Regions from separate parts of the Pseudalkalibacillus berkeleyi genome, predicted to be linked through region 4. Evidence: riboswitches for the same ligand, from Rfam matches in the RefSeq annotation. Region 4 holds a riboswitch; each other region holds the start of a gene.

Region 1 (7,855 bases), 860 kb from region 4:
GTTGAACCGGCTCTTATTCTTTTTTAATAAATCGAGTATTTTATTTTGAATTCAAGATAATTTATGATACTATAAAAATAAAGTTACTATAAAAAAGTAACAAAATAATTTTTAGGAGGAAGATCATGGCAGAAGTACTATACATTACAGCAAATCCTAAATCGGTTGAAGAGTCCCTTGGTTTAGCAGTTGGAGAGGAATTTATTCAAGCATATAGAGAGGAAAACCCTGAGGATGAGATCATCCGATTAGACTTATATGACTATGACATCCCGTATATTGATACAGATGTATTTAACGGTTGGGGAAAGCTTCAACAAGGTCAAGAGTTTGATTTATTAAGCCCAGACGAACAAGATAAAGTAAGAAGAATCAATGTCCTTACTGAACAGTTCAAGAACGCAGATAAATATGTGTTTGTAACTCCGCTTTGGAATTTTAGCGTACCTCCGAAGATGAAGGCATACATTGATACGGTTTCTATTGCAGGATCAACATTCAAATATACAGAAAATGGACCTGTTGGGTTATTAGAAGGTAAGAAAGCCTTGCACATTCAAGCACGTGGAGGCATTTATTCAGAAGGACCAGCAGCAGATCTAGAAATGGGAGATCGCTATATTAAAGCAGTTATGGGATTCCTAGGGGTTACTGACACTGATTCCATCATTATTGAAGGACACGCATTTATGCCTGACAAACTTGAAGAAATCAAAGGTGCGGCTTTAGAAAAAGCGAAATCTTACGCAAGTCAATTTTAAATGAACAAAAGGTTAAGCCCATCTGGCTTAACCTTTTGTTATTCATCATGTGGTCTGTATGGTACTTGGTCTAATGGAATCACCATAGAATAATCATAATTTGACCGCTTAGACGACACGGATCCATTTTGATAATCCATAACCGAATCGTTTAATTTATCTTCATTTTTTACATTTTCAAATGTTGGATCTTGGCTATATGGAATGCCTTCCTTATGGTTATACATTTGTTCTATCTCCTCCAAATGAATAATGGGAATACCTGTTAATATTCAACGCAAAAAGCCCACTTCCCTTTATAAATTATGGAGATTATATATAATTTATTCTACTGTTGCGTTCTCTTGTGGAACTTTCGCTTCCTCTCGGGGAACTTCCGCTCTCACTTGTGGAACTTTTACGATGACTCGGGGAACTTCGGCTCTCTCTTGGGGAACTCAGTACTTTATTACTACCACTCTCAGCATATTTAAATTGGAATGTTGTAATAGTCAACACTATACGTTACCTTATAGTCACATGTTACCTATTGGTCACATTCATAATATGGAGGAGATTAATTTATGAAAGATTTTACGGTAGAAATGAGTATTCCGGTATCTGCAGGGAAATTATATAATTCCATTCATACACAAAATGGCGTAAGGAATTGGTGGACTAATTTTGCAAACATCAGTGATGAAGTCGGAGGAATTTCAGAATTTAATTTTCCAAAGGCTGGTTTCTATGTTGTAACGAGAAACTTAAACAAAACGAGGTTGTTGAATTGGATGTAATTGCATCCAAGCATCCCGAGTCAAGTGGGTTTGACAATCTTGAGGATTGGGTCGGCACTACCATACAGTTTCATATAGAACCTTTAATTGAGGGTGAATGTAAATTACACTTTACACACAAAGGTTTAACACAAGCTCTTGAATGTTTTGATGCTTGTAATAACGGGTGGATTCATTACTTAAATAGCTTAAAGGATTACGCAGTGGATCAAGAAGGTGAACCATATACTGATAATTCTGAGGACAATATCATTCGTTAACGCTACGTTTAGGTCATCAAAGGAGATACTGCAATAATTGCAGTATCTTTTTCTTTATCCTATCAAGGAACGTGTTATGATTAAATAAATTTACGATTAGGGTGATTAGCGGTGCCTCAATTTTTATTTGAAGTTACGGATCTAGAAACATTGGAAAAAGAGTCCGATGATCAGCAATTCATAAATAAAGTTGCGACAGTAGATGCTGAAGTAATCGATAAACAAACAGGAAACACGATTTGCAAAGGGAGCTTTGAGGTGAAATACAACCAGGATGGTGTTTATCCATCCGTGAAAATGATTAACTCGATAGATGCACCCAAATATATAAAAACCGAGCTTCTCTTTCGCTCTAAGCGGTATATTAAACGAATGAGACGCTGGTTATAATAAAATTCAAAAAATTGTTGACAATGAAAACTACACTGTATAAAATGTAAAACAATTAAAACTTATCCAGAGCGACGGAGGGAACTGGCCCTGCGATGTCCAGCAACCTGCATGTTATGTAAGGTGCTAACTCCAGCAAAATGGGTATCCATTTTGGTAGATAAGGTGATGATATGATTTTGCCTAAACGTCTTCCAAATTGGGGAAGGCTTTTTTATTTTGTGTCTAAGTGTATAGGATGAATATTGCTGACTAGACACACTAGAGGCGATTTTCAACTCAATGTAATACAGAGAGTTGAAATCGTCTCTTTTTTACTTCCTCAATAAGTAATTCAATAATTGAAAAGTGCGAACAATCCTTAACAAACGAATGGAGGAATAGGAGTAATGAGTGTACACAACCAACAAAAACGTAGTTTATCTAATCGATTAGCAGAAGGTCCGGTAGTATGCGGTGAAGGCTACTTATTTGAACTAGAGCGGCGAGGCTACTTACAAGCAGGTTCGTTTGTACCGGAAGTCGCTTTAGAAAACACACAAGCGTTAGAGCAAGCGTACAGAGACTTCATGAATGCTGGATCGGATGTCATCGTCGCATTTACGTACAATGCCCATAGAGAAAAAATGAGGATCATTGGTAAGGAAAATCTTGTTGAAAAGCTAAGCAGACAAGCCATCCGATCGGCAAAAAAAGTAGCAATCGAGCACCCTGAAGAAGATGCGCTCGTAGCGGGTAATATTTCAAATACGAACATATTTGACCCTGAAGACGCGCAATCGAAAATTGAAGTACGGGCAATGTTTGCAGAAATGGTAGAGTGGTGTGTAGATGAAGGTGTGGACTTCATCATTGGCGAAACGTTCTACTACCATGAAGAAGCATTGATTGCTCTTGAAGAAATCATTAAAGGTGGTCTAGAGGCTGTGATTACGCATGGTCTCATGGCTGAAGGCGTTCTACGTGATGGGTATACTGTTGAGGACTCATGTAGAATTTTAAAAGAGCAAGGAGCGCTCGTAGTCGGTATGAATTGCTTTAGAGGCATACATACCATGCATCCTTATGTTGAAAAGATTCGTTCGAGTGTAAGTGGTCATATCGCTGCACTACCATTGCCGTACCGAACAACAGAGGAAAATCCGACATTCTTTAACCTACCTGATCAAGGATGTACATGTTCTATACCAACTGAAACCACATTTCCAACCTCATTAGATCCGTTATACCATAATCGATATGAACTTGCTGAATGGGCGAGGAAAGCTCATTTTGAAACAGGTGTGCAATTCATTGGATTGTGTTGTGGCGCTTCACCAGCAATGATTCGAGAAGTATCAGAAGCAGTTGGTAAAGTAGCACCAAATTCTAAATATTCACCTAACATGGAAAAACATTTCTTATTCGGTCAGGATGAAACGTTAAAGCAGCATAACCTTGAATATAGAACGAAGGCATAGGAGGGGAGTATCACTAAACGTGAAATCCGGTGGCTATATCAATGAAGACCAAGTAGCATGTTCAATCTACTTGGTCTTCATTTTGTATAAATGGATGGAGGTGATACTCAGAGCGTTACTTCTCTTAGAGAAGCGGTTTTTTGTATCCAATCAACTGAGAGACGAACGAACGTTCTTGCGCGTGGCTGTACCTGAACTTTTAAGGTCTATTGGGGTTCCAGTAGGCAATTCTTTTATTACTAATACAACCACAATCAAATAGAATTAAGTGAATTCTTCATCGCACATTTGATAAAATTTTAATTAAATTAAAAAAATTCCAACACTTTATACATTTAAAACGTTATACATACGAATGGCATTTGAACAGTGTACTTCTATTTATGGAGTGAGGTTTTACAGTTGATTGAAGAACTTTACAAAAAACACAAGATGGAACTAACGAAATTTGGAAAATCATTAGCTGCAAATGAAAAGGAGGCAGAGGACTTGGAAAGATCCATTTTGCTAAGAAAATAATTTGCAAGAATGAACTCATTCACACGTTAGTGAACAAAAGTAAAGAGGCAAATATTCCATTTATATGTTATGAGGGCAAACTCATTGTCATTGATGGAGAATATAAATTAACGTCAACAGAAGTTGAATTTGCTAATGAAAGTATCACGATTATAAATAATGGAGTTTTAGATCTGGCAAGTAATGTTGAACCAAAAGAACTTTATAATAAAATTAAGGACATTCATAATTTTGGTGTCATTAATAGTAATGATAAACAATCAGGTGTGATTCAGTCTAAAATGAAAACGAACAAAGGTATTGTCGGTAATGCTGAAATCGATGATGAAGAGGATCTTATAGATAATGATCAATCTAATCAAAATGTAATTGCGAACATGAATTATTTAAAACTCTAAAAAATTCAATTCTGTCTCACTATCGGGAGTATACTTTGGTAGTGAGACGAATATTTGTTTCATACACATTGATTCCTATAATAGATATTATGTCTACTAACTTTTAGTAATAAAGGTAGGGGCTACAAACAAATTGCAGCCCCTATTGTCCGTCGACATTAAATTACCTACATTAATGACAATACTTTGCCAACATTATTTAATAACCATTATTTAATAACAGAGCTTTCTTCCATCAATGCAGTTAAAGCCTTTTCAATATAACTATATACTTCTTCTGCAATCCCAAGAAACTCTTCAACATCTACATTACTATCCAAGTAACACGCATACAGATAGTCAACTAAAGCTGAATCAATATTGCAATAATCTGATATGGCACTCTTCATCTTAGTAATGTCATCTTGCCAAACCCCTGTATCTTCTAAAACCAAAGTGTATAATGCACGAATTAATCTTTTTGAGTAACCTTTGATATATCTAGATTTCAGTGTCTCATCATTGGCATTAGATAGAAAACCGCGCACGCGATCCACTGCCTCTTGAGTGTCTGAATTCAAGTCTAATATGAACTCAGGTGAAATAAGAATAGGCGGTACTTCTTCGCCAATATCAGTACCATGTATACAAACACAGATTATCTTGATCCAAAATCCCCATTCATTGGGCTTACTTCTTACATCATCAAGTGAACAAATAACCGTATCAACCTTAGTTACTAATCGATATTTTTGTAAAATCTGGTCCTTCAGACATGATACTCTATCATAATCTATATCTTCTGGTCTTTCGCATACTATTGTAAAATCTGCATCAGACTTAAATGGCTTAGCAGTACCTTTAGGAATTGAGCCACACATATAAATACTGTGAACCTTCCCACTGAACTCTGAAAGCAAGCAAGCTGTATACTCCTCTACAAAACTCTTGTACTCACTCTGAATATTGATCTCCTTTATAACCTTCTCCAAAACCATATTTTTACCACTCTTTTCAACAATGTTTTATTTAATAACCTGGAACCATTTGTACCAACTAGGAAATTAAGTGGATTTTCTAAATCATTCGTTACTGTTTAATAACTTACTTCTCGAACTCTCCGTTCCATTGTTCCTTTGCACAATGGGCATTCTTTTGTATCTATTTGTTTTTCTTCTGGATTTAATCTCTTCCAGGCATTACAAGTGTCCTGTGTACAATCCCATACCAATAACGATTCTTTGGTTTTAGCTTTCTTATTGGTTATCCTTTTGTTCTGAGAATGAGTTGGTTGCTTTGTTGGATCCTTAAATACGTCCATAATGAATCGGGAAACGCGTGTAGTTTGCTCCCGGTACATTTTCGGTGAGCTAATACATATTTCCTCTTCGGCTCTTGTGATGGCTACATAAGCAAGCCTACGCTCGCTCTCTATAGCTGTTTTCAAAATTTGTGTATCTTTCTTTACCACCATATCCTTTCGAGTGTCGGCATCTAACGACGATCGATGAGGAAGTATGTTTTCTGAAGCACCGATTAAGTATACGACAGGAAACTCTAAACCTTTTGATTTATGAATCGTCATTAATTTCAGGACATCTGCATTCGGATCCTTACGCAGTTGTTCCATTTCTTTATTTTTCATAATGATTTCATTTACAAATTGGAGGAAATCAACAATACTCTTAAATGGTTTAGCTGCTGACTCAATTTCCGATAAAGTATCTAATATCATTTCTTTCTGCATGGTGAGATGCTTTCGTTCATCCGCTTCTAAATATTTATCATAGAATGTTCTTATCTTTTTTACCGCTTGTAAAGGATCTTTTCCTTTAAGACTTTGTATAGCTCGAATTCGTTCGTTAATTTGTTTTTTCTGGTACCCTTTTAGATTAGGTAAATCCATTACGTGCGAGAGGAGATGATCGGAGGGATCAGCAAATTCCCTTGTCATAATAAAGTCCGTTGCTTTCTCTCGATTTAAATAAAGCGTTGGCAATACTCCTCTAACCGCTTCTATGTCTTTCGGATTTACGATCAATCTTAAATAATCTAAAACGGGCTTTACAATTGATTGCTCGTAGAACGTGTTTGAATCTCCGAACGTCACAAAGGGAACGTCTTTTAATACCAATTGATCGAAAATCGCGCGACTATTACTGTGTGACCGAAATAATACTGCATAGTCCCTATATGAACGAACGCCCTGCTCCGCCTCTTTCATTATCCTTTCAACGATATTGATCGCTTCACTATTTACATCATCAGGCCTAATAAAAAACGGTGGAAGTCCATTCTCTTCGGCAACTTGTAAGGTCTTTTTATACCGCTTTTGGTTAACCGATATTAGTTTATTGGCCAATCCAACAATAGCAGAAGTTGAACGATAATTAATGTCTAGATGATAAACTGTTGTTCCTGGAAAATCATCACCAAAATTAAGGATAATCGATGAATCTGCCCCATTGAACTCATAGATTGTTTGATCGTCGTCACCTACAACAAATAAATTGTTTTGAGGCTTTGCAATCATTTTAATTAGTTCATATTGAATTGGATTCGTATCTTGCCATTCATCACAAAGGACATAAGAAAATTGATTTTGAACCCTATCTAATAGAGAATCATGATCCTTTAGAAGAAAATAAGAATCAAGCAAGATATCATCAAAGTCCATCCATTGGCCTTCTCTTTTTCTTGTTTCATATCTCTTTAAGATTTCTTTCACTTCTTTTTCAATAGGCGTTTTTTCTGGCAAGTCCCCCACTGTCATCATATTGTTTTTGTAATCAGACAATATCGCTAATAGAGATTCAGGTTCATAATCATCCTTTAAACCCATATCTCTCATAATTACTTTGATATATATATGCTTTTGTTTGTCATTACTTAAGATTCTTCTCTGTTCCCCTTGGTTTCTTAACATTCTGAGAAAAATAGAATGATAGGTGCCCATCGTTAAGTCTCTGGTAATCTTATTCGTTATACCTGGCAGTTTAGCTAGTCTTTCTTTCATTTCATTAGCTGCTTTCTTTGTGAATGTTAACAATAAGATTTGCTTTGGATTCACACCGTATAAAGAAAGCAAATAGCCGGCGCGTGAGGTTAATACCCTTGTCTTACCACTCCCTGCTCCAGCTAAAACGAGTGCAGCGCGTTCAAAATGTCTTGTGGCTTCCAGTTGTGGTTTATTTAGCTTAATACCAGTATTTTCGAGCGCACGAAAATAATAAGCATCTTCTTCCTCTTCCCTCACCAATTCAATAGTCGTTTCAGTACTTGCTAACTCAGCTTTTTCAATGACCTTTCGAG
Region 2 (7,855 bases), 830 kb from region 4:
TTTACATTTCGCGTTTGATATTGTGAAATGTTCTTTTTGTCGTGATCGAATAAATGAATGGGACTATCTATTTTGCTTAAACATTTGTATGATGATGAGAAAGATATTCATATTTGAATAAACTATTCGTTATTGAATAATTGTTAAACTTGAATATAGGACAAGTTTTGACTTGTTATGGATGAAAGGTTATTCAATAATGAATAATTCAATTGGAGGGATTCGTTTGGATTCGAAAAAGTGGAATGAAGCTGGAGCGATATTAGATTCTCTACAGGATGATATCGTCGTTACAGATCAGAAAGGGACGATTGTAAAAGTTAGTGATTTAACAGGCTCAATCTATGGTGTGAAATCTGATGATCTTATAGGCAAGTCGGTATATGACCTTGAATCTGAAGGTTTGTTCACACCATTAGCGACTCCACTCGTGTTAGAAAAAAAGAAGAAAGTAACTTTCGTGCAAACAACGAAGGGTAATAAAAGGTTGCTCGTTACTGGAGTACCCGTATTTAATGAGCAGAATGATATATATAAAGTTGTCAGTTATTCGCATGATATCACTGAATTAATGGAGATGAAAAGTTACCTTGAAAATTTAGAAGATGAAATGGAACGTGTAAAAAGTGAGCTTGAATTATTGCGCAATCGCTTTTCATCTACCCACGGCATCATTGCCAGAAGTGTCAAGATGGAACATGTGATAAAGCTGTCTTTGCAAATTGCTCAAGTAGATGCAAATATACTCCTGCTCGGTGATTCTGGAGTCGGTAAATCAATGCTAGCCAATTTCATACACCAAAAAAGCAGTCGAAAAACGGGACCATTTATTGAAGTGAATTGTGGATCTATTCCCGAACAGCTATTTGAAGCTGAAGTATTTGGTTATGAAGGTGGTGCATTTACAGGAGCAAATCGCAACGGAAAAGCAGGACTCGTTGAGCTTGCAGAAGGAGGAACGTTATTTTTAGACGAAGTCGGAGAACTCCCGTTGGAGCAACAAGTAAAAGTGTTGAAGCTTATCCAAGAGAAGCAGTTTTATCGGGTAGGAGGGACGAAGCCGCGAAAAGTAGACTTCAGATTGGTTGCTGCAACGAATAAGGATCTACTGCAAGCTGTAAATGAAAAACGTTTTCGTAAAGATCTTTATTTTAGATTAAACGTTGTACCGATTACAATCCCTAAATTAAAAGAGCGTAGGGAAGATATTGTACCGCTTATCGAATTATTTATGAAACGATTTACAGAAAAGTATAACCGTCAACGAACGATTGAAGACAATGCTATGCAAATCATGCTGAATGCTGATTGGGATGGGAATGTTAGAGAACTGATGAATGTTATTGAAAGAATGGTTGTCATTAGTCATTCAACAGTGATCACAGCTGAATATTTGCCTGAGTCGCTACTCGAGCCGAAGGAAGAATATACTATTTCAGGAGAAGTAAACTTAAATGACATTTTAAGCAATGTGGAAGAGAAATTATTGAGAGAGGCAAGGGAACGTTATCAAACGACTACAAAAATGGCAGAAATGTTAGGGATTAGTCAGCCTACAGTTGTCAGAAAACTCTCTAAATACCAAATAAAATGAATGTTTTGGCATGAAACTTGCATTAATTGTTGTACATACAAAATAAACACAAAGGAGGCCATTTTAGCATTTAGTGTATAGCTGTATTCAAATTGAAAAGGAGTGAGTAGTACATATGGAAGCTGAGAAGCGAAAGGTCAATTTGCAGGAGAGTACATTAGAAACGCAAACCGATCCACAATCCTTAACGATCGGAGCTTATTTGAAATTCATTCTTCCTTCTTTGTTGGGGATTTTTCTCTTTCTTGTACCTGTAACCTATCAAGGGAAATTAACAATTGGTGTAGGCATCCTTGCTGAATCAGTTAATGGTTGGTTTGGGGATTACATTCCGCATGTAATGACCACTGTTTTCTGTTTATCCGTGTTTCTAGTCATTTATGCGAAAACAGTAAAGCCACTCTGGTTGGAAACAAACTCCTTTCTAAAAGATTTATTCGATATTAATCCATTTTGGCTCTCTATGAGAGTTGTCGGATCAATTTTTGCGATCATGACCTTGATGAAATGGGGACCAGAATGGATTTGGTCAGAGACTACTGGGGGAACGGTCCTTTATGCTCTCGTCCCCGTTCTTGCAACTTGGTTTTTATTTGCTGGATTATTAATGCCACTACTCCTTGAATTCGGACTTATGGAGTTTATTGGTACGATGGTGCAAAAAGTTATGAAGCCATTGTTTCGGTTGCCCGGAAGATCTTCAATCGATGCAGTTGCATCATGGATGGGTAGTGGCACAGTCGGTGTATTGATCACGACCAAACAGTATGAAGAAGGCTATTATACAAAACGTGAAGCTGCCGTAGTCGCTACGACATTCTCTATCACATCCATTGCATTTAGTTTAGTTGTGATTAGCTTTATTGGGTTAGACCATTTGTTTGTACCGTTTTATATTACAGTCGTGATCGCAGGTATCGTCGCAGCTGTTGTTTGTCCTAGAATTCCACCCTTATCAAGGAAAAAAGATACTTATTATGAACCTGTAGGGAAGCAAATAGAAGAATCAGTTCCAACAGAAGCATCGCGTGTAAAATGGAGTATCAAAAGTGGTGTTAGGAAAGCAGCACAAGTCAAAGATCTAACAATTGTAGTTAGAAAGGGAATTGAGAATGTACTTGATATTTGGTTCAGTTTGATACCCCTTGTGATGGCTCTTGGTACGATATCACTAGTCATTGCAGAGTTTACACCTATATTTTCTTATCTTGCTTATCCTTTAGTCCCGTTACTTGAATGGATGCAAATTCCTGAAGCGGCTGAAGCAGCACCTGCTATGATTGTTGGATTTGCAGATATGTTTTTACCAGCAGTACTAGGTAGTGGTATTGAAAGTGAATTGACGAGGTTTGTAATTGCCGGAATATCTCTAACGCAATTAATCTATATGTCTGAAATCGGTATATTGCTGATCAAATCCAAGATTCCAATTTCGTTCTTAGAGCTTGTAATTATATTTATCCAACGAACATTAATCACATTACCGATTATCGTCCTCATTGCACACTTATTTATTTTTTAGGTTTTGTTAATTGTTATCGTTGATTTCTTTGAAATTCACTTGTACTACCAGAAATCAATAATATTCTCTAACAGAGCTATTTATTAAAACGCGCAACCTAGATTCGTATTTGGAGGAATGCATATGTCTACTCAAGATTATGACTGGAAACCTTTATTTGAACGGATGCCTGAACTACTAGCCCCTTCTATGGCTAAGGATCACCCCAATTTGCCTGTTGTTAAGGAAGAAGGCTGTTACTATTATGGTGTAGATGGTAAGAAGTACTTAGATTTCACATCAGGCATCGCGGTTACGAACACAGGGCATAGGCACCCGAAAGTCGTACAGGCCATAAAAGATGCTGCAGATTCATTACTACACGGTCCGTCTGGTGTCATTATGTATGATTCGATTTTGAAGCTTGCAGACCAATTACAAACTGTATTGCCGACGGGCTTAGATTGTTTTTTCTTTGCAAATAGTGGAACAGAGGCTATTGAAGGTGGCATTAAGCTTGCTAAACACGTAACGGAACGTCCTTACGTCGTTTCATTTACAGGGTGTTTCCATGGTCGATCATTAGGGGCACTGAATGTGACGACTTCGAAAAGTAAATATCGAAAGTTTCTAAATCCAAGTGGAAGTTATCAAATTCCATACTTTGATGAAGACGAATGCCCTCAAGGTACAGATGACTGTATTGCGTTTTCTGTTAAAAAGCTAGAGAAGGATTTCCATAAATTATTTCAACACCAAGTTCAACCAGACGAAGTTGCTTGCGTTATTTTAGAGCCAGTTCTTGGTGAAGGTGGGTATATTATACCGCCAAAAGAATGGTTACAAAAGATTCGAGAAATTTGTGACCAGCATGATATTTTATTGATCTTTGATGAAGTACAAACAGGGTTTGGTCGTACGGGTGACTGGTTTGCAGCACAAACATTTGGTGTGACTCCTGATATTATGGCGATTGCCAAAGGAATCGCATCTGGCATTCCGTTGAGCGCAACTGTTGCATCTGCTGAATTAATGCAAAAGTGGCCACTTGGGAGTCATGGAACAACCTTCGGTGGGAATCCAATCGCGTGCTCTGCAGCTCTTGCGACATTAGATGTGTTGAAGGAAGAAAAGTTAATTGAGAATGCATATGAAATAGGTCATTATGCCATGAATCAATTAGAAAACTTACGATTAAAGTATGATCATGTCATTAGAAGCGTAAGAGGAATTGGATTGATGATTGGAATTGAGATTGTCGATCCGGATACCCAAAAGCCGAGTGGCGACGCGCTACTCAGAATACTAGATCTTGCATTGGAGAAAGGTGTACTATTTTATTTGTGTGGAAACGAAGGAAACGTCATTCGTATGGTACCACCGCTCATCGTGACAAAAGATCAAATTGATGCTGGGCTGAACATGCTTGAAGAAGCCATTGAGCAATATTTACAAGAACGTAGTAAATTAATGGCAGGCGTTTAATATTAGATCTAAGCCAAAACACCTAGTTTTCACAAACTTGTTGACTTCGAGACTTCCATTCATGTAAAATTCAAAAAAATAAGTTAAACCGCTTATCCAGAGTGGCTGAGGGACTGGCCCTACGAAGCCCGGCAACCTGCTAACAGCAAGGTGCCAATTCCAGCAAAATGGCATTCCATTTTGAGAGATAAGGTACATACATGGTCATGTACAGATTACAAAGTCTCTCATCTTGAGAGACTTTTTTGTTTTCTCATATGCAATTGTCCTTATCTTCTCGCGAATTAGAAAATGAAAGGAGAAGAACAAAGTGGCTAAAGAAGTAGAAGCGTTACAAGCGATCGTACCTCGCTTGAATAAGATGTTAGAATCAATGGATTTCGGTTCCGTAACATTAGTTGTACAAGACGGAAAAGTCATTCAAATTGAAAAGAATGAAAAGGTAAGATTGAAATAAGAATATGTGCTGACTAGACAAACTAGAGGCAACCTTGAGCATTAAATCCTAGGTGGGATTTGCACAAGGTTGCTTTTTTGTATGAATGAATTGGAAAGGGTGAAATCAATATGAGTTTGGAACTTTACGGATCAGATCAAGTAATTTGGCGTCCGAATCAGAATCAGATAGATGAAGCGAACTTAACGGCATTCACAAATCGTTATGGGGTTTCAGATTACCAAGCACTCATAAAGAAGGCTGCTGAAGATCAGGATTGGTTCTACAATGCGATCAATGAGACGTTTCATTTTCAATGGGACAGACCTTTTGACAGAATATCTGAATCATCAAATGGTGCACCTTTCACTGAATGGTTTAAAGGCGGATATATAAACATTTATAAAAATTGTGTAGAGAAACATCTAACAAAATGCAATACGAAAAATGCGATCGTTTGGGAAGGTGAAGACGGTAGCAAACAGGGACTAACTTATCAGGAATTAGATGAACATGTCAGTCGCTTCGCTTTAGGCCTACAACGATTAGGAGTAGGTTATGGGGATCGAATAGGTATTTTCTTACCTCCGATTATTGAATCTGCAATTGCGTTATATGCATGTGCGAAGTTAGGTGCTATCGCTGTACCGATGTTTTCAGGGTACGGGGCAGATGCTGTTACAACTCGTCTGAACGATAGTGAATGTAAAGTATTGATCACTGCCGATGGTTCTATTAGAAAAGGAAAAGTAAGTCCGATGAAAGAAATTGCCGATCGAGCTGTAGATCTATCCCCTTCGGTTGAACATGTAGTTGTCGTTAATCATACCCATACAAACTTTACGAAACGCCGATTAGATCGACATTACGAAAATGTTCTAGCGTCAAAAGGAGCAACATTAATCACACATGAAACAAAGGCATCGGATCCTTACTTAATCATTTATACGTCTGGGACAACAGGGAAACCAAAAGGAACTGTCCATACACATAGTAGTTTCATCATTAAAACCGCCATTGATATGTACTTCTGCTTCGATGTTAAAGAGGACGCCAAGCTATTTTGGATGACGGATATCGGTTGGATTATGGGGCCATGGTTATTAATTGGTGCAAATTTATTTCATTGTACAGCAGTCCTTTATGAAGGAGATGTTAATTATCCTCAAAATGGGCGAATTTTACAGCTTATTGAGGACCATCGCTTAACTCATATTGGGATGGCGCCAACGGTTGTTCGAACCTTGAGAAAGACTCATAGTGACCAAACACTGCCATCCTATGATACTTCGTCATTGAAAATTATAGGTTCAACTGGAGAGGCAATCGATCAAGCATCATGGACATGGTTAATTGAACAAGTTGGGGAAAGCCGTTGTCCGATCATAAATTATTCAGGAGGTACGGAAGCTGGTGGAGGCATTATTGGCTGCTATCCAACGATGCCTTTAAAAGCTTCCTCATTTCATGGACCATTACCTGGCATTGATCCGGAAGTGGTTGATCAAGATCAGCAACCCGTCAGAAATAAAACTGGAGAACTGATTGTCCAACAACCATTTGTTGGAATGACCAAATCTTTTTGGCAAGATGATGACCGGTACTTAAATACGTATTGGAATAAGTGGCCAGGCGTTTGGGTCCACGGAGATCTCGTGTCTATAGATGACTTAGGTTACTGGTATATCAAGGGCAGAGCGGACGATACGATCAAGGTAGCTGGAAAGCGAATTGGTCCAACTGAAATTGAAGAAGTGTTAACCAATCATGACCGAGCTAAGGAAGCCGCAGTTATCGGCATACCTGATGATATAAAAGGCCAATCCATCATCGGATTTGTGACCTTAGAAAATGAGGGTGAACAGCTTGATAAAGGGCTCATTAGAAATGAATTAGTGAACACAGTTGCTGAAAAACTAGGTAAACCACTTAAACCAACGTTTATCTTCTTTGTTAAAGATTTTCCCCGCACCCAAAGCCGGAAGATCGTTCGAAGAGTGATCAAAAATGTGTTCTTAAATGAACAAATAGGTGATATTTCTACAATTGCTAATCCAAATATTTTAGTCGAATTCACATCTGACAAACTATTAGATAAAGGAGTGACCTGATGCTTACATTCTACCTAACTGGACTTATCATATTTTGGGTGATCGGCTTATGGCTATGGAATAAATTATATCCGAAACAAGATAAAGGAGGGTTGTAAGAATGGGTACTTTACCGAGCTATGTTTTAGTCATTGTTGGTGTACTCTTCCTCATTTATATAGGTGTTCTTTCTTGGATTGGAAATAAAGGAAAGAAACACAGTAGAACGATGAAGGGTTTTGCAACGGCGGAAGGTAAGCTTGCCCCATGGATCGTTGGGGCAAGTTTCTCAGCAACATTTGCTAGTGCAAATTTATATTTAGGTGTTCCTGGGCTAGCTTACCAATATGGTCTCTCGGTGTTTTGGTACATTCTCGGAGCATTTGGCGTAGCTTGGATCGCTCTACTTTTCCTCGCGAAAAACTTTTGGCGTCAACATAAGAAGGCAGGAGGTGTTGCAACGCTCCCTGAATGGCTTGGAAAAAGATACAATAGCAAATCGCTACAGATGATCGTTTCGATTCTATTGTTATTCAACATTTACTATATTGTCGGACAAAATGTAGGGATGGCAACCATTTTTGAAATCATTACCGGGATTCCGTATTTATGGGGGATTGTGATCGGTGTTGTGATCACAGTTTTCTATATCCGCCTTGGGGGCATGTTCGCTCAAGTGATTACGGACGGTATTCAAGGGATATTAATGTCTTTGACAGGCGTCATTGTATTTGCCTCCTTGTTTTGGA
Region 3 (7,855 bases), 200 kb from region 4:
TTTTGATTCTTTCATCATCTTCATTTCCTTTATTCACAGCAATAATGTTTACATAAGGAGAATCTGTGCCTTCTAATGCAATTGCGTCTTTCTTCGGATCAAGTCCAGCATCAATCGCGTAGTTCGTGTTAATCAGAACTGCGTCCCCTTCACCATTATTGTAGATTTTAGGAAGTAGGCCTGCATCAACCTTTGGTTCGAAATTAAGGTTTTTTGGATTTTCATCGATATCCTTAACAGTCGCTTCCGATTTCTTAACGCCTTCTTTTAAAGTAATCAAGCCTTCGCTCTCAAACATACTTAGAATTCGGCCGTGATCGGCAACTGCATTACTCATAATGATTTCTGCGCCCTTAGGTAGCTCTTCGAGGCTTTTGTATTCTTTAGAATAAACACCCATAGGCTCTATGTGAATACCACCTGCGTTAACGAAGTCGTACTTTTCATTTTCTTTCATTTGTTGCTCCATGTAAGGAACATGTTGAAAGTAGTTCGCATCCAGCTCTTTATTGGCAAGCGCTTTGTTCGGAACAACATAATCTTGGAACGTTTCAATCTCAAGTTGAACACCTTTTTCTTCTAACAACGGCTGTGCTTCTTCAAGAATTTCAGCATGAGGAACATTGGAAGCTCCTACAACTAGCTCTTCTTTGTCTCCACTTTTTCCACCACAAGCAGCTAATACAGAAATCACTAATACGGTACCCAAAATCGAAATAAATTTTTTCATTTTTGTTTTCCCTCCAGTTTATCTTTTATCCGTTCTTTGTGTTAAGAAGTCACCCGTCCATTGGATGATAAACACGATGATTAATATAATGACGGTTGCAACAAGTGTGACATCGTTTTGAGATCTCTGGAATCCGTCTAAGAACGCTAAAGTACCTAGTCCACCTGATCCTACAACCCCAGCCATTGCTGTGTAAGATATTAATGCAATTGCAGTGACCGTGATACCAGAAATCAGTGCAGGTAGTGATTCAGGCAATAGTACTTTGTAAATGATTTGCATATCTGTTGCACCCATTGATTTAGCTGCTTCAATTACTCCTTTATCTATTTCACGTAAGGCGATTTCAACCATTCGTGCATAGAAAGGAGCAGCACCGATAATCAATGCAGGGAGTGCAGCATTCGCACCTAACATAGATCCAACCATCCATGTTGTAAACGGTACGAGTAAAATAATCAATATAATAAATGGAATTGACCTGAAAATATTGACGAATGTAGCTACGACCGATTGTACTGGCTTGTTTTGCCATAGATTATTCTTGTCAGTAAGGAATAAGAGTAATCCCAATATGATACCTAATACAAATGTCGCACTGACAGAAATGACAGTCATATATATGGTTTCAAGAGTAGCTTCCCACATATCTTCCCAATCAACATTAGGAAATAAATTAGTCATGGACGATCACCTCCACTTCCACTTCTTGCTGTCGGACATGGCTAACCGCTTTTTCAATCTCATTGGCTTCACCCTCGACTTGGATGAACAAAGTGCCATATGCCCCGTCTCTCGTCTGAGAAATCTTCCCCTGTAAAATATTTACGTTCACCTGGAATTTCCGGATCAAATCACTAATGAGCGGCCGTTCAGCAGTACCACCAACAAAAGTAAGCTTCACTACCTTATGTTGATCCCCTTTTTCTATCAGGTGTTGAATCGTTTCCTCTGTTTCTTCTGGTTCTGTTACTTGCTTCACAAAATTCTGCGTGATTTCTTTTTCAGGAGATTTAAATACTTCTAATACTGGACCTTGTTCAACGACTTTTCCATCTTCCATGACCGCTACCCGATTGCAAATTTTCCTAATTACATGCATTTCGTGTGTGATCAGAACAATAGTCAAACCTAATTTTTGATTAATATCAACGAGAAGATTTAAGATCGAATCTGTCGTTTTCGGATCTAATGCAGAAGTAGCTTCATCACATAAAAGAACATCCGGATTATTTGCAAGCGATCTTGCAATGCCAACACGTTGCTTTTGACCGCCACTTAATTGCGAAGGATATGACTCGCCACGACCTGTTAGTCCGACAAGTTCAATCAATTCATTTACACGCTTGTCCCGTTCTTCTTTACCAACGCCAGCGATTTCTAAAGGAAATGCGATATTTTCTTTGACTGTTCTACTCCATAATAGGTTGAAGTGTTGAAAAATCATTCCGATTCGTTGCCGAGCTGTGCGAAGATCCTTGCTGTTTAGATTCGTTAAGGCTTGTCCATTTATATCGACTGAGCCGTCAGTCGGTCTTTCTAGCATGTTCAACATCCGAATGAGTGTACTCTTCCCTGCGCCACTATATCCAATGACACCGAAGATCTCGCCTTTCTCAATTTCAAGGTCAACGTGATTGACTGCATTAACCGGACCGTCTTTCGTGTAAAAGACTTTCTTTATATTTTTTAAAGTGATCAAGTCACTCAACTCCTCCCTGTCCTATTTAAGTATTTTAAAATCCAACGAAAAAAAACCTCTCGGCTCTGTAAATGAGCAGAAAGGTTTGGGTTAAACTCTCTATCTCATCGTCCAAAGCATTACACTTTGCAGGATTTGGCACCTTCTCAAATCAAACTGATTTGATGGTTGCCGGGCTTCACAGGGCCAGTCCCTCCGCCACTCTTGATAAGATTTTATTTAAATGATTTTAAACTTTATCACTTTAGCTTATTTAAGCATGAGAGCATTGTAGCATGCGTTATTTTTACATGTCAATCATTTTCTCTGCGAATATTAAATGAAATATGATACCCTTCATACTATAATTCAAATAAAGGAGGACACTTGTTCAAATGTCTGAGAAAGTAAATTTTTCATTGAGGAATATTGCTAATCATCAACTTGTTTCTTTATCTGACTTTACCGGAAAGCCTGTTATCCTACAGTTCTGGGTTTCTTGGTGTCCGGATTGCATGAGGGAAGTTCCTTTATTAAATCAGTTTTATGAATCGATGAGAAGTGAACAAATAGTGGTCATTTCAATAAATGTATCAGGAAGAGAAGGCTCAAGTGAACAAAGGGACGAATTTATTAGCAGAAATCATATATCTATCCCTGTTTTAAAAGACAAAGGAACTGAAGTGTATGATCAATTTGGATGTAAAGGCGTACCTACGACGGTTTTATTGAGTGCGGATCATACAGTACAAGAGGTTTACGGAGATAAAGATACTTTTCCAAATATGCTACATGGCATTTCTGGATTGTTGACCAGATAAAAAGAAGATCGACTCTAACTTTAGGACGACTCGATACGAAGCATTTACGGTTACTTTGTTTTGCTTGATTAAGGTTGATAGCTTCTCATTACCTTGAATGAGTTGTAATAACGTATCCGAACTACCAATAATTTCGATGACATTCTCACTCTGAATGTCATCCATAATCACTTGACATGATCGTTTTTTCATATGAATGGATACCTGTTCTTTATTAGAGGACAAGGTTATGACAAAGTCTTGCAACTTGAAAAAGGGTGATAAATACGACTGTCTTTCTAATCGTTTCGTAAACACCTCTATAACCTGTTTCATACCCCATCTCCTCTCCGTTATGTAGATATTCTTCGATAGGTGAATTGAAATGTCCTTGTATAAACGTTCGACAGTTTCTTTATCAATATTCGTGAAAAATAGCTAAGGCTCACTTCTAAAATAATGTTGCATGGATAATGTATATAAAAAAAACCACAGTCCATGCTGACTGTGGTTGACTGTTAAATTTGTGTACGACAAATGATCATGAACGAATGCCATGATTTTAAAAACCGGTTGAAAAAAGGTTCTGGAACGTGCCCGTCTGTACAAATTGTACCTTTAATAGGTCGCGATCTTGATTATGATCCGAAGAAGGAAGCTGTTTCTTCCACTCTCCTAAATGAATTTTAATTTTAACCTGACGATTATGGTTCTTGTGGTCCTTCTTGTGTTTGTCCTTCTTTGAGAAAGACTTTTTATGTGAGTGCTTTTTACTTATATCTTTGCCCTCATTCTCTTCCTCTTTGTTTTTTCGCTCTTCATCATCTTCTTCACTTTCGGCATCCTGATCGTTTTCAGACTCTTTCGCATCCTTATTTTCCTCATTACCTGTAATGGTCTGCTGCTTAGAATCCTCTGTTTTAGCTGGAACTGAAGGTGCAGTTACTTTATCTTCTTTTAAGTCCTTAATTGCTGTATCTAGTTCTGCTTGATCTGGTTCATTTAAAACGTTTTCAACAGATTTAGTTTGTGTATTTTTCTGCGAATCTTGCTTTTTATGAAGCGGTTTAGTTTCTTTACTATCAAAATTCGTATGTTTAACTTGATCCGACTGAGGTGTCGATCCTTCAGGTAAAACGGCTTCAACAACGTCTGTATTATTTTTATCGACATTTAATTTTCGTAGTTCTGAGAAAGACAGAGTTCTAACATGCTCTACCTTAAGGGATTGGTCTTGTTGTAGGGCATCTTGATAAACCATGAATTTCCCCATGGATAAACCAAGCTTATTAGCTTCCTTCCGCTGTTCTGGAGTGGTTTCCATTATGGAAAGAACAATACTCGTATTCTTAACTTGTTTATTAGATTTAAGCTGATTGATTGCATCTTTAATTCGCTTCTGAACATCAGAAGATTCAAGGGATTGGTCGTATGATGAAGTAATTAATAGATCATTATACGTGTCGAAATAACCAAACTCTTTCAACTTCTTAAATAAAGATTGAGAGAAGTGCTTAAGCGACTTATTCTCTAATCCTTCGGTGTTATCAAGCAAACTTTTTGCATCCTCATTTAATGCTCGGACCTTGAGGACGTTTAAATCCTTATCAACAGCTACTTCAATACTAGGATTAATATCGAAACTGACATAAGCTGCTGCAGATGCTTTTTGATGTCCGAATGGAAAACCTCCTGCCACTAGAACAAATACGATAATTGCAACTAAAGATAGTGAGAATGAAGGTAATAACATACGGTCAGTACGATAGGTTGGATGAACATTTTCATTTGGACATATATATTCTTGTCCAATTTCTGGTTGTTCACCCTTCTTCAATCGTACGTTCTCAAAGCTGCCATCTTTCGTTAAGATCACTGCTTTACGCTTTGAAACTTTCATGATAAGGCCGCGTTTCACTCACTGGTCCCTCCCTTCAAACTGATATCAAGAGGGCTCAATGTAAGATCTAAGCGATGTATACCCTCCAATATAAATCAATGCAATTGCTATTATATATTTTCGATTACGTTCAATCGTTTTACGACTGCAAGAAACCATATTTAATAAATCTTTTATCGGCAATTGCTTTTTCTCTGCAAGATAAGCAGCTAATTTCTCATCTTCTGCTAGTAATTGAGCGATTTTCTTTGCATTTTCTCTTGCATCAATATGTTTAGGACAGTTTTTACTCAAAACCTTAAAGGTTATGCCATAGTCTTTGAGCAATTCTTGAAATTCTTCAATTTCATAGACACGGTTTTCGACTTGAAGTTGTTGATCATAATGGTGAATTGCTGCCTTTTGCTCTGCGTAGCTGTCCTCTAATCGACCTTCTTCATCGGTCTCTTCAGGCTCTAAAAAGACATACCTGTTCTGACGTGCTTCCTTACGGATAAAATCAATGACACGTCTTCGGATGACCATATCAGCAAAGGTCAGGAATCGACTTCCTTGTCCCTCCTGATACTGGTTAATGGCCTCGTTAAATGCGGTTAGTCCGATACTATATTCATCTCTTGATTGATCGATATATTGGTTACAAACTTTTGATGTTACTTTCTTAATGAATGGCTGATAATCCTCTAGTAATTGATTTCTGAGGACTTCGTCTCCTTTAGTAACCTTTTTAACTTTATCTTCTATCGTAACGTTTTTCTTAACAGTTTTATTGAAGTTTGGTTTGACTAATAAGTTCATATTCATTGATGTCATGTTTGTATCCACCTCGCTACGGACATTTATTAAACTCTATTTATGAGTCCAAATGCTTTTTTATAGTGATATAAAACGTTTAATCGAATTAGGAATATAAAAAATCCATAATTCATTTATATCATTTATTTAGCCCGATGGAGGATACAATTTGATAACAATGTTACAGCCGCTTTAACAATTGTAACATACTTTTATTTAGACTGATTTGCATGAATTTTGTAAATACAGACCTTATACTTTTTAGAAATCGTTATATTACTTATACGAAAACGCTTTCTTGTGAAAACAAAAAAAACAACCGACTATACAATAATTTGTATTTATAGGCTGTTTTTTGACATATATGAGGAAAATTTATCCACTGTTTTTTTGAGTATTTATGTTGAATTTCCACAGTTTATTATAAATATTGTCGACAGATTGGAAGGAGTATACCTTTTCTGTCACCTTTCCATCCTTCAGAAAGGCAAGACATGGAACGCTCGTCAGTTCCCATTCTCTAGCAATTGCAGGCATATGATTCAAATTACATGCCATAATTGTCGGCAATTTATCATTAGGTAGCGTTACAATAGCTATCTCTAGCATCTGTTTTGCTAATTTACACGTACCGCATAATGGTGTGTAGAAGTATACAACTGTATTTTGTCGAGTGAATCGTTGTCTGATCACCTTTTCATAGTTCACTTCTTCAATCATAGATGGCTTACTTCCTCCTAAGCACTAGCAGGGCATTAATTCACTTTGAACCGTAAGAGTCGATCATCGTTTTTCTTCGGTTTTCCTCTGCCATCAGTATTATTGGTAACGGTATATAGGTATTCGTCTACTATTTTAACATCCCGCATCCTACCATATCCATCTTTCCATACCGAATGTGTCCCCTTTTTGAGGTCGAACACTCTAATTTGCTCCCCAGCCAATGCTGCAACATAAATTTTGGACCCTGATATGTCTAATCCAGACGGTGCCCAGGTTTCATTACCTGAGTGAAATACAGGACGAATCATTCCTTCTTGTTCTTCATCACCTTGGATATTTGGCCAGCCATAATTTCCTCCAGGAACGATCTTATTAATTTCATCATGACCTCTTGATCCATGTTCTGAGCTATACATCGTACCATCTGAATCCCAACCTAACCCTTGAGGATTACGATGTCCAATTGAATAGATAGGTGATTCAGCAATCGGGTTATCAGCTGGAATCTTACCATCTAATTGAATTCTTAATATTTTCCCTGCAAGACTTTTCGAATCCTGAGATAACGCTTTGTTCCCAGCATCACCTGTTGTAATATACAAGAATCCATCAGGGCCTAATGCGATTCTTCCTCCATTATGGATTGGACCACCAGGTATATTTTCAAGTAACACTGAAGTTTCGAGCCAAACACTCTCTTCCTTTTGTACTCTTACAACTCGATTAAGTAATTTACCGTCCTTTTGATATGTATGATACACAATGGCTTCTAAAGGTTCGCTTTGCTGTTCAAGAATGAGGAATCCTAGCAATCCACCTTCCGTTCTTGCAACAACCTTTTCCGACAAATTAATCTTCTGTTTTTGTTTAGAATCCCCTTTAATGCTATAAACTTCTCCCGTTCTCCCGGAAAGGTAGAAAACAGTATCATTAATCACATTGATTTGCCATGGAACTTTAAGCTTTGTGGCGAGGATTTCAGCATCTTGTCTGTTTTCCTCATAAGCAGGTTTAGAGGTACCTTTGTATTCACTTGTATCATGATTGTCCTCCTGGTTGGAGGAACATCCCATTAAGCCCAAAGCCATCAATACAAACAGAAAAATTCTCATGAAGCACCTCCGTTTAATAAATACCTTTGATCAATACGAAAATTTGCGTTCATCAAGATTTTTGCAAGATACATTAAAGGTGTTTCAGCAACTTCTTTATAAATGCTTTGTGTA
Region 4 (7,855 bases):
GCAAAAGAAGAACAGGTTGTGTCGCTAGTGTTCTCACGAGAGCAATGCGCTGTCTCATCCCCCCAGAAAGCTCACGAGGATATTTAGAACGCGTATGACTTAGGTTTAACTGATCAAGTAAATCGAGCGTGAATGTCGTGCTCATGTCATCTAATTTATGTTGTATCTTCAACCCAAGCAAAATGTTTTCTTCAATCGTACGCCAAGGAAAAAGGTAATCTTGCTGAAACATATATCCTATTTGATGTTGAGCGTTTTGCACATATTCATTATTCACTTTAATAGAACCTACTGTTGGTTTTAGTAAACCTGCTATTAATGATAATAATGTAGTTTTCCCGCAGCCACTTGGTCCGAGGAGGGAAACGAACTCTCCCTCTTCAACCTCAAGTGTAATATCTTCAAGTGCGTTTGTGATAGATGTTGGGGAGAAGTAAGCATGAGTGAGTCGATCGATTGTTAAGAAAGACAACTGGATCTCCTCCTCTTACTGGGCAACTTTTTCAGCGATTTCAGTGTTGACTAGAATGTCATGGTCAACTTGTTTAGGCAGTTCTCCTGCTTCATCCATAATGGTTTGAAGGTTATTCCATTCTTCTATATCCAGGATCGGATTCGTTGCATAACTGTGCTGTTCTTTGTATCGTTGAGTTACTGTTTCAATTAAATCGATTGGCGTATCATCAAAGTAAGGAGCGATTACTTCAGCTATTTCTTTTGCAGAGTGGCTATCGACCCATTGCTGAGCTTTGTATAGTCCACGTGTGAATCGTTCAATGACATCTTCATTTTCGTTCAGATAGCTTTGCTTTGTCATGAAAGTAGTATAAGGAATTTTTCCTGATTCTTTACCAAATGAAGCAACGATGTGTCCGATTCCTTCTTGTTCAAACAAGCTTGCAGTTGGTTCAAACAATTGTACATAGTCTCCTGTGCCTGAAGCGAATGAATTGGCGATATTAGCGAACTCTATATTTTGAATAAGATTGAGATCTTTATGAGGATCAATACCATGTTTTCTTAGACCGAATTCACCTGCCATTTGTGGCATTCCGCCTTTTCGCTGACCTAGGAAAGTGCTACCTTTCAATTGGTCCCATGCGAAAGTCTCCGGCTTTTCTCGTGCGACAAGGAAGGTGCCATCGGTTTGTGTTAATTGAGCAAAGTTGATGACTGGATCGTTCGTTCCTTGAGCGTATACATAAATTGTTGTCTCAGAACCGACAAGTGCAATATCAGCTCCATTTGATAACAAGGTGGTCATGGTTTTGTCTCCGCCCCAAGTTGTCGTAAGGTCAATCTCAATCCCTTCTTCTTCAAAAAAACCTTTTTCAATGGCAACGTATTGAGGTGCATAGAAAATGGATCGTGTAACCTCTGCAACTCTTACTTTATCATTGGAAGAATTATTGGAGCATCCTGCTGCGATGATCGTCACAGCTAGCAATATAGTAACAGCTCCTACAATATGCCGTCTTATCTTATTAAACATAAATTTCCCTCCACAAAACTATAGTCGAAATAGTGTATGAGCGGACTCAAAAATGTGTGTTCGCCTAATTTTTGACGAGAGGTGTAACTATGTATGAATCCAACCAAATTGAACATATGCAACGCTTTCCATCTCCACATCCTCACATAAAACTGTTTGTGGTTTCCTATCGAAGTGATGGTCTTCTCGTAAAAGGACTGTTAGCAGTTCCCGATCATGAAGATGAGTTACCAGGACTGTTGTATTTGAGAGGTGGTATTAAACAAGTAGGGAAGGTAAGAATTTCTAGAGTGATCCAGTTTGCTTCAAGAGGTTTTGTCGTCTTTGCTCCGCACTATCGAGGAAATGAAGGCGGAGAGGGGTTTGAGGACTTCTGTGGTGAAGATCGTAATGATGCCTTTTCAGCCCTCCAAGTACTAGAGAGTTTGTCTTGTACGGACTCGGGAGATCTACATGTCTTTGGCTTTTCAAGAGGAGGACCGATGGCTTTGTTTACGGCAGCTCAATTTCCTCATATGATTCAATCTGTTGTCGTATGGGGAGGGGTAACCGATATGAAGCTTACGTATGAAGAACGACATAGCTTACGTAAGATGATGAAGCGTGTCGTTGGAGGATCTGTCTATAAATATCCTGAACGGTATGAATGGCGTACACCACTAACAGAAGTGTCGAAATTTAAGGCGCCAGTCTTAATTATTCATGGTGTTTACGATGAAAATGTATCGATTAAGCATGCGTATTTGCTTGAAGAGGAGTTGAAGTCGAACGATCGATCATACGAAACGTGGTACATACAAGACGATCATCACTTCAATCCAGAGAAAAAGCGACAAGTCACTCACGATCTTTGCGATTGGATGAAAAATCAGAAGGAGTAGAGGTCGAAGGAGCTAGACAAATCACATGCCCCCTCATGTACGGAATACAATTAAAAAAGGAGCGACCATTATGGTCACCCCTTTTTGCTTATGTTATACAGTTGGTCCTGCGTTTTTAATGTCACTGCTTACATTTTCGAATTTGTTGAAGTTTTCTTTGAACTTCAATGCAAGTTCCTTCGCTTTTGCATCGTAAGCCTCTTGGTCTGCCCAAGTTTTCTTAGGTTGTAAAACTTCACCAGGTACGCCTGGGCACTGAGTTGGTATGTTTAGTCCGAAGATCGGATCCTTTACTGTCTCAGTTGAGCGTAATTCTCCTTCAAGTGCAGCTTGAACCATTGCACGTGTATATGGAAGGTTCATTCGCTTACCTACGCCATACTCTCCACCAGACCAGCCAGTGTTTACGAGATAAACGTCCACATCGTGTTGTTCTATTTTCTCACCAAGCATTTTAGCGTAACGTTCAGCATGCAAAGGTAAAAATGGAGAACCGAAGCAAGTAGAGAACGTCGCTTGTGGTGATGTTACGCCACGCTCTGTTCCAGCAAGTTTACTTGTGTAGCCAGATAGGAAGTGATACATGGCTTGTTCTTTAGTTAGCTTACTGATTGGAGGCAATACGCCGAATGCATCAGCAGTCAAGAAGATGATCGTGTTCGGGTTTCCTGCAACACTTGGCGTGATGACATTCGGAATGGCATCAATCGGATATGCCGCACGCGTATTTTCAGTCAATGTCGTGTTGTCATAATCAACTTCGCGCGTTTCTTTATCGGATACGACGTTCTCAAGAACAGTTCCGAATTTAATAGCATTCCAGATTTGTGGTTCTTTTTCTGCAGAAAGGTTGATACATTTTGCGTAGCATCCACCTTCAATATTAAAGACACCGTTATTTGCCCAACCGTGTTCATCATCACCAATAAGTCGGCGATTAGGGTCAGCGGATAGTGTCGTCTTCCCAGTACCACTTAGTCCGAAAAACAAAGCAACATCGCCTTCTTGCCCTACATTTGCTGAACAGTGCATAGAAAGGATATCTTGTTCTGGCAGGATGTAGTTCATGACAGAAAAGATGGATTTCTTAATTTCTCCAGCATATTCAGTACCACCGATGAGTACGATCCGTTTTTCAAATGAGATAATAATAAACGTTTCAGAATTCGTTCCATCTACTTCAGGATCTGCAAGAAATCCTGGTGCAGAAATAACTTGAAATTGCGGTGTAAAGCCATTTAAATCGCTTTCATTTGGGCGGATGAAAAGCTGACGAGCAAAAAGATTGTGCCAAGCATATTCATTAATGACTTGAAGTGGTAATTGATAAGCTTTGTCCGCACCAGCGAAACCTTCAAATACGAAAGTTTCTTCTTTTTCATCTAAGTATTTAAGTACTTTTCTATATAAGTTATTGAATTTCTCTTCTTCAATTGGCTGGTTGACCGATCCCCAGTCAATCTTGTCTTTCACAGAAGGTTCCATTACGATATATTTATCTTTAGGTGAACGACCTGTGTATTTTCCTGTTTCAACTTGTAATGCACCTGTTGATGAAAGGACACCTTCGCCACGTGAGATTGCTTTTTCAACTAAAGTCGGAGTTGCTAAATTCTTTTGAGTTGTAGATTTACTTATAAGTTCATCGGTAAGTGAAGTAAATTGTGCCGTATTCATGTAAACCCATCCTTTACAACATAATATTGTTTAAATCATTATACATCCTATTCGTCTGAATTAGTATAACATATTTATTTTAATAATGTATACTATATTTCCGTTTTTGTGACGAATCAAACCTTAGTTTACGATTAAATAGGCGCAGTTGTTGACCTTAACTTCATTTCGTAGTTTACATTTCAATTTATTGCACATAGTACATGTAAGCTTAACTTTAATTTCCAAACAAAAAAACAACTTTATTCATTAACAGAGCTATTTAATAAGTGTACTTTCGTTGACAACCCCCGCGTACTGCGATATTATATTGCGAGAACGGCTACTCTTATTCCGAGTAGGTGGAGGGACAGGCCCAATGAAACCCAGCAACCGACACCATAGGTGAGAAGGTGCTAACCTGAAAAATAAGAGGGTGAAAGGTTTACAACGAACCACCTTTCCTCTACAAGGGAAAGGTTTTTTTTCGTCTATAATATGAATCCTTTCTTAGGTACAAGTGCAGAGGTGAAAATGAAAAAGTATTTTGCTTTAAGTTTTCATCTGATTGATGGCACTTTTTTCGTACGGAATGAGTACCGTATCAATTATCAGCGATATTGGTTATCGCCGAGGAGGTTCCGTAATGTCAACTAGCAGACGTCTTTTTACTTCTGAATCGGTCACAGAAGGTCATCCAGACAAAATTTGTGATCAAATCTCAGATGCAATTCTAGACGAAATTCTATCAAGTGATCCGAACGCTCGGGTTGCGTGTGAAACATCTGTTAATACTGGTCTTGTACTTGTTGCAGGTGAAATTACTACTTCTACTTATGTAGACATTCCTAAAATTGTTCGTGAAACAGTTAAAGGTATTGGCTATACACGAGCAAAATATGGATTTGATTATGAGACATGTGCAGTTCTTACATCTATTGATGAGCAGTCGGCAGACATTGCTCAAGGTGTCGACAAAGCTCTTGAAGCTAGAGAAGGCACGATGTCTGATGAGGAAATTGATGCAATTGGGGCAGGAGATCAAGGTTTAATGTTTGGTTACGCTTGTAATGAAACATCAGAACTGATGCCATTGCCTATTTCACTTTCTCATAAGTTAAGCCGCCGTTTGGCAGATGTAAGAAAGAATGAAGTCGTCCCTTACCTCCGTCCAGATGGAAAAACGCAAGTAACCGTAGAATATGACGAAAACAATCAACCTGTTCGAGTTGATACGGTTGTCATCTCAACACAACATCATCCAGAGGTTACACTTGAGCAGATCAAGCGTGACTTGAAGGAGCATGTCATCAATCCAGTTGTACCTACTGAATTGATTGATGAAGATACAAAATATTTCATTAACCCAACTGGTCGCTTTGTAATCGGTGGACCACAAGGTGACGCTGGTTTAACAGGACGTAAGATTATCGTAGATACTTACGGTGGATATGCACGTCATGGTGGGGGAGCGTTTTCTGGTAAGGATCCTACAAAAGTAGACCGCTCTGCTGCATATGCTGCACGTTACGTTGCGAAGAACATTGTTGCTGCTGGACTTGCTGACAAATGTGAAGTTCAACTCGCTTATGCAATAGGTGTAGCGCAACCTGTATCGATCTCAATTGATACATTTGAGACGGGAACAGTTTCTGAAGAAAAGCTTGTTGAGCTGGTTCGTGCGAATTTCGATCTTCGTCCAGCTGGTATTATTAATATGCTTGATCTTCGCCGTCCAATTTATAAGCAAACTGCAGCATACGGTCACTTCGGACGTACGGACATTGAACTCCCATGGGAGCGAACAGATAAAGCAGAAATTTTGAAAAACAACGCATAGTAACATGATGTGTGAAATGAACCCTAAACGATTGTGGTCGTTTAGGGTTTTTTGTTGTTGGAAAAAGTTTGAGTATTTAATTATCAGAAAATTGTTGCATTTGTGACGTTAGATAGAATAGACTGGTATTACCAGAATAAAAAGTGGTATTACCATAAAGTAGGTGTGAACAATGAGAACAACTGACCGAATTGAAAAAATTATCATCGAAAGAGTGATGAACGGAGGATATGCCTGCAATACATTAGTACCTTCAGAACGAGAATTAGCTGCTCATTTTGAAGTTGGAAGACCTGTGATCCGAGAAGTACTACAACGACTAGAACGCGATGGTTGGATAACGATTCGTAAAGGACAAAGGGCGGTCGTCAATGATTACTGGAGACAAGGAAATTTAATGACACTTGTCCATTATTTAGAGCAAGAGGCAGATATGCCAGATGCTTTTATTGTTCATCTTTTAGAATTGAGAAGGGCATTACTACCAGCATATGTGCACGGGGCAGTAGAAACAAATTCGATGCAAGTGGTTTCTCTGTTGACGGAAATGGATCAGTTAGCAGATGAAGCGTCAGCTTTTGCTGAATTTGATTGGAAGCTCCAACGAGGATTAGCCGCAGCCTCCTCCAATCCGATATACTTATTGATCCTAAACAGCTTCCAAAGGTTATATATTAAAATGGCAACATTATATTTTGAAGAGCAACCGTACCGAGAAGTTTCCATGAGCTATTACCGAGACTTAATTGGAGCAGCAGTTGCAAACAATCCAGATCAAGCTAAGCAACTCGCTGAACGGATGATGGATCAAAGTATCGAGATGTGGAAACAAAGGAATCATTAAAAAATAGGAGGTTCACATGAGCAAAGTGTATCGAGATTTCTTCCTCTTTCCTGATATTTTCATTTTGTCGTGTCTAATTGCTGCTAACATGACTGTAATTATCCTATTTGGTAAAGGAGGATGGATCGCCATATCTTTCGCAATTGGATTAATCGCGTTTTCTTTAAGTGAATATATGACACATCGATTTCTCTTCCATTTAAAAACACCTCAGAATCCATTCCTTCTCAAGATGTTGAAACGACTACATTATGATCATCATTCAGATCCAGATGACTTACATCTACTCTTTCTTCCTTTGTGGTACAGTATCCCGAACATGATCGTTTGGTCAGCACTTTTTTATATCATTTCAGGAAATTTATTTTACACATTAGCTTTCATGTGCGGTTTGAAAGTGATGCTTTTCTTTTACGAATGGAAGCATTACGTTGCGCATAGACCGATTAAACCGAGAACGAAATTCGGAGTTTGGATGAAAAAGATTCACATCCTCCACCATTATAAAAATGAAAATTATTGGTATGGCGTCTCAAATCCAGTTGGCGATTACCTATTCGGAACGATGAAGGAGGAAAAGACCGTCGAGACGAGTAAGACGGCAAGAGATTTAGAGAAACGAACATTTGATATGTAAATAACAGGCTGGCTCGTATAGTCAGCTGTTTTTTTGTGTAGAGCGAGAAAATGATGGGATGTTCGATAAAAATAGAGTTTTGATCGATAAAGTTGGAGTTTTGATCGATAAAATTGGAGTTTTGCACGATAAAATTGGAGTTTTGCACGATAAATTCCGAGTTTTGCACGATAAGTGGAAAAATCAGTCCATCCCTCATATACAGACGGGCTCTCTCTATCCTTAATTATTATCATAAAAAATGATAGGATGATAAAATGGTGAAAGTGGGTATAAAAGAATAGTAGATAAGGAGGGATGAGTCATGTATAAACAGATCCATCATGTTTCATTAGAAGTGAAGAAGCTGAAGCGGGCTAGGTCTTTTTATGAAAAGGTGTTGAGGTTTGAAGTTAGTGAAGAAAGACCTGACTTTGACTTTGAGGGTATTTGGTACAACCTTGGGGGTACTCAGCTACACTTAATTGTAAATTCATCTCTCAATGAAGATGCAATGCCTACTTTA

The links. A riboswitch is a leader RNA that binds a small molecule or an ion and turns the genes downstream of it on or off. The one in region 4 is predicted to bind S-adenosylmethionine.
Region 1: another riboswitch for S-adenosylmethionine. It lies ahead of L2716_RS07125 (homocysteine S-methyltransferase family protein); the one in region 4 lies ahead of metK (methionine adenosyltransferase).
Region 2: another riboswitch for S-adenosylmethionine. It lies ahead of L2716_RS07265 (YezD family protein); the one in region 4 lies ahead of metK (methionine adenosyltransferase).
Region 3: another riboswitch for S-adenosylmethionine. It lies ahead of L2716_RS12610 (methionine ABC transporter ATP-binding protein); the one in region 4 lies ahead of metK (methionine adenosyltransferase).

The regions. Positions count from the first base shown of each region.
Region 1 covers NZ_JAKIJS010000001.1:1,338,213-1,346,067, reverse strand. The annotation lists gene L2716_RS07150 (FMN-dependent NADH-azoreductase) at 126-761, shown strand; gene L2716_RS07145 (hypothetical protein) at 800-988, opposite strand; gene L2716_RS07140 (hypothetical protein) at 1,325-1,537, shown strand; gene L2716_RS07135 (SRPBCC family protein) at 1,528-1,797, shown strand; gene L2716_RS07130 (hypothetical protein) at 1,909-2,187, shown strand; SAM riboswitch class I at 2,247-2,354, shown strand; gene L2716_RS07125 (homocysteine S-methyltransferase family protein) at 2,577-3,647, shown strand; gene L2716_RS07120 (hypothetical protein) at 3,667-3,909, shown strand; gene L2716_RS07115 (hypothetical protein) at 4,196-4,564, shown strand; gene L2716_RS07110 (nucleotidyltransferase domain-containing protein) at 4,774-5,541, opposite strand; gene L2716_RS07105 (UvrD-helicase domain-containing protein) at 5,640-7,855, opposite strand, start outside.
Region 2 covers NZ_JAKIJS010000001.1:1,367,206-1,375,060, reverse strand. The annotation lists gene L2716_RS07280 (sigma-54 interaction domain-containing protein) at 227-1,594, shown strand; gene L2716_RS07275 (YjiH family protein) at 1,710-3,116, shown strand; gene L2716_RS07270 (aspartate aminotransferase family protein) at 3,240-4,580, shown strand; SAM riboswitch class I at 4,670-4,774, shown strand; gene L2716_RS07265 (YezD family protein) at 4,891-5,037, shown strand; gene L2716_RS07260 (AMP-binding protein) at 5,148-7,127, shown strand; gene L2716_RS07255 (sodium:solute symporter family protein) at 7,228-7,855, shown strand, end outside.
Region 3 covers NZ_JAKIJS010000001.1:2,397,174-2,405,028, forward strand. The annotation lists gene L2716_RS12600 (MetQ/NlpA family ABC transporter substrate-binding protein) at 1-730, opposite strand, end outside; gene L2716_RS12605 (methionine ABC transporter permease) at 749-1,414, opposite strand; gene L2716_RS12610 (methionine ABC transporter ATP-binding protein) at 1,407-2,432, opposite strand; SAM riboswitch class I at 2,534-2,646, opposite strand; gene L2716_RS12615 (TlpA disulfide reductase family protein) at 2,807-3,232, shown strand; gene L2716_RS12620 (SCP2 sterol-binding domain-containing protein) at 3,200-3,547, opposite strand; gene L2716_RS12625 (anti-sigma factor domain-containing protein) at 3,774-5,129, opposite strand; gene sigI (RNA polymerase sigma-I factor) at 5,157-5,924, opposite strand; gene L2716_RS12635 (thioredoxin family protein) at 6,282-6,626, opposite strand; gene L2716_RS12640 (PQQ-dependent sugar dehydrogenase) at 6,662-7,717, opposite strand; gene L2716_RS12645 (toprim domain-containing protein) at 7,738-7,855, opposite strand, start outside.
Region 4 covers NZ_JAKIJS010000001.1:2,198,381-2,206,235, reverse strand. The annotation lists gene L2716_RS11570 (ABC transporter ATP-binding protein) at 1-472, opposite strand, end outside; gene L2716_RS11565 (ABC transporter substrate-binding protein) at 488-1,492, opposite strand; gene L2716_RS11560 (alpha/beta hydrolase family protein) at 1,582-2,373, shown strand; gene pckA (phosphoenolpyruvate carboxykinase (ATP)) at 2,467-4,050, opposite strand; SAM riboswitch class I at 4,376-4,464, shown strand; gene metK (methionine adenosyltransferase) at 4,676-5,869, shown strand; gene L2716_RS11545 (GntR family transcriptional regulator) at 6,042-6,713, shown strand; gene L2716_RS11540 (sterol desaturase family protein) at 6,730-7,350, shown strand; gene L2716_RS11535 (VOC family protein) at 7,655-7,855, shown strand, end outside.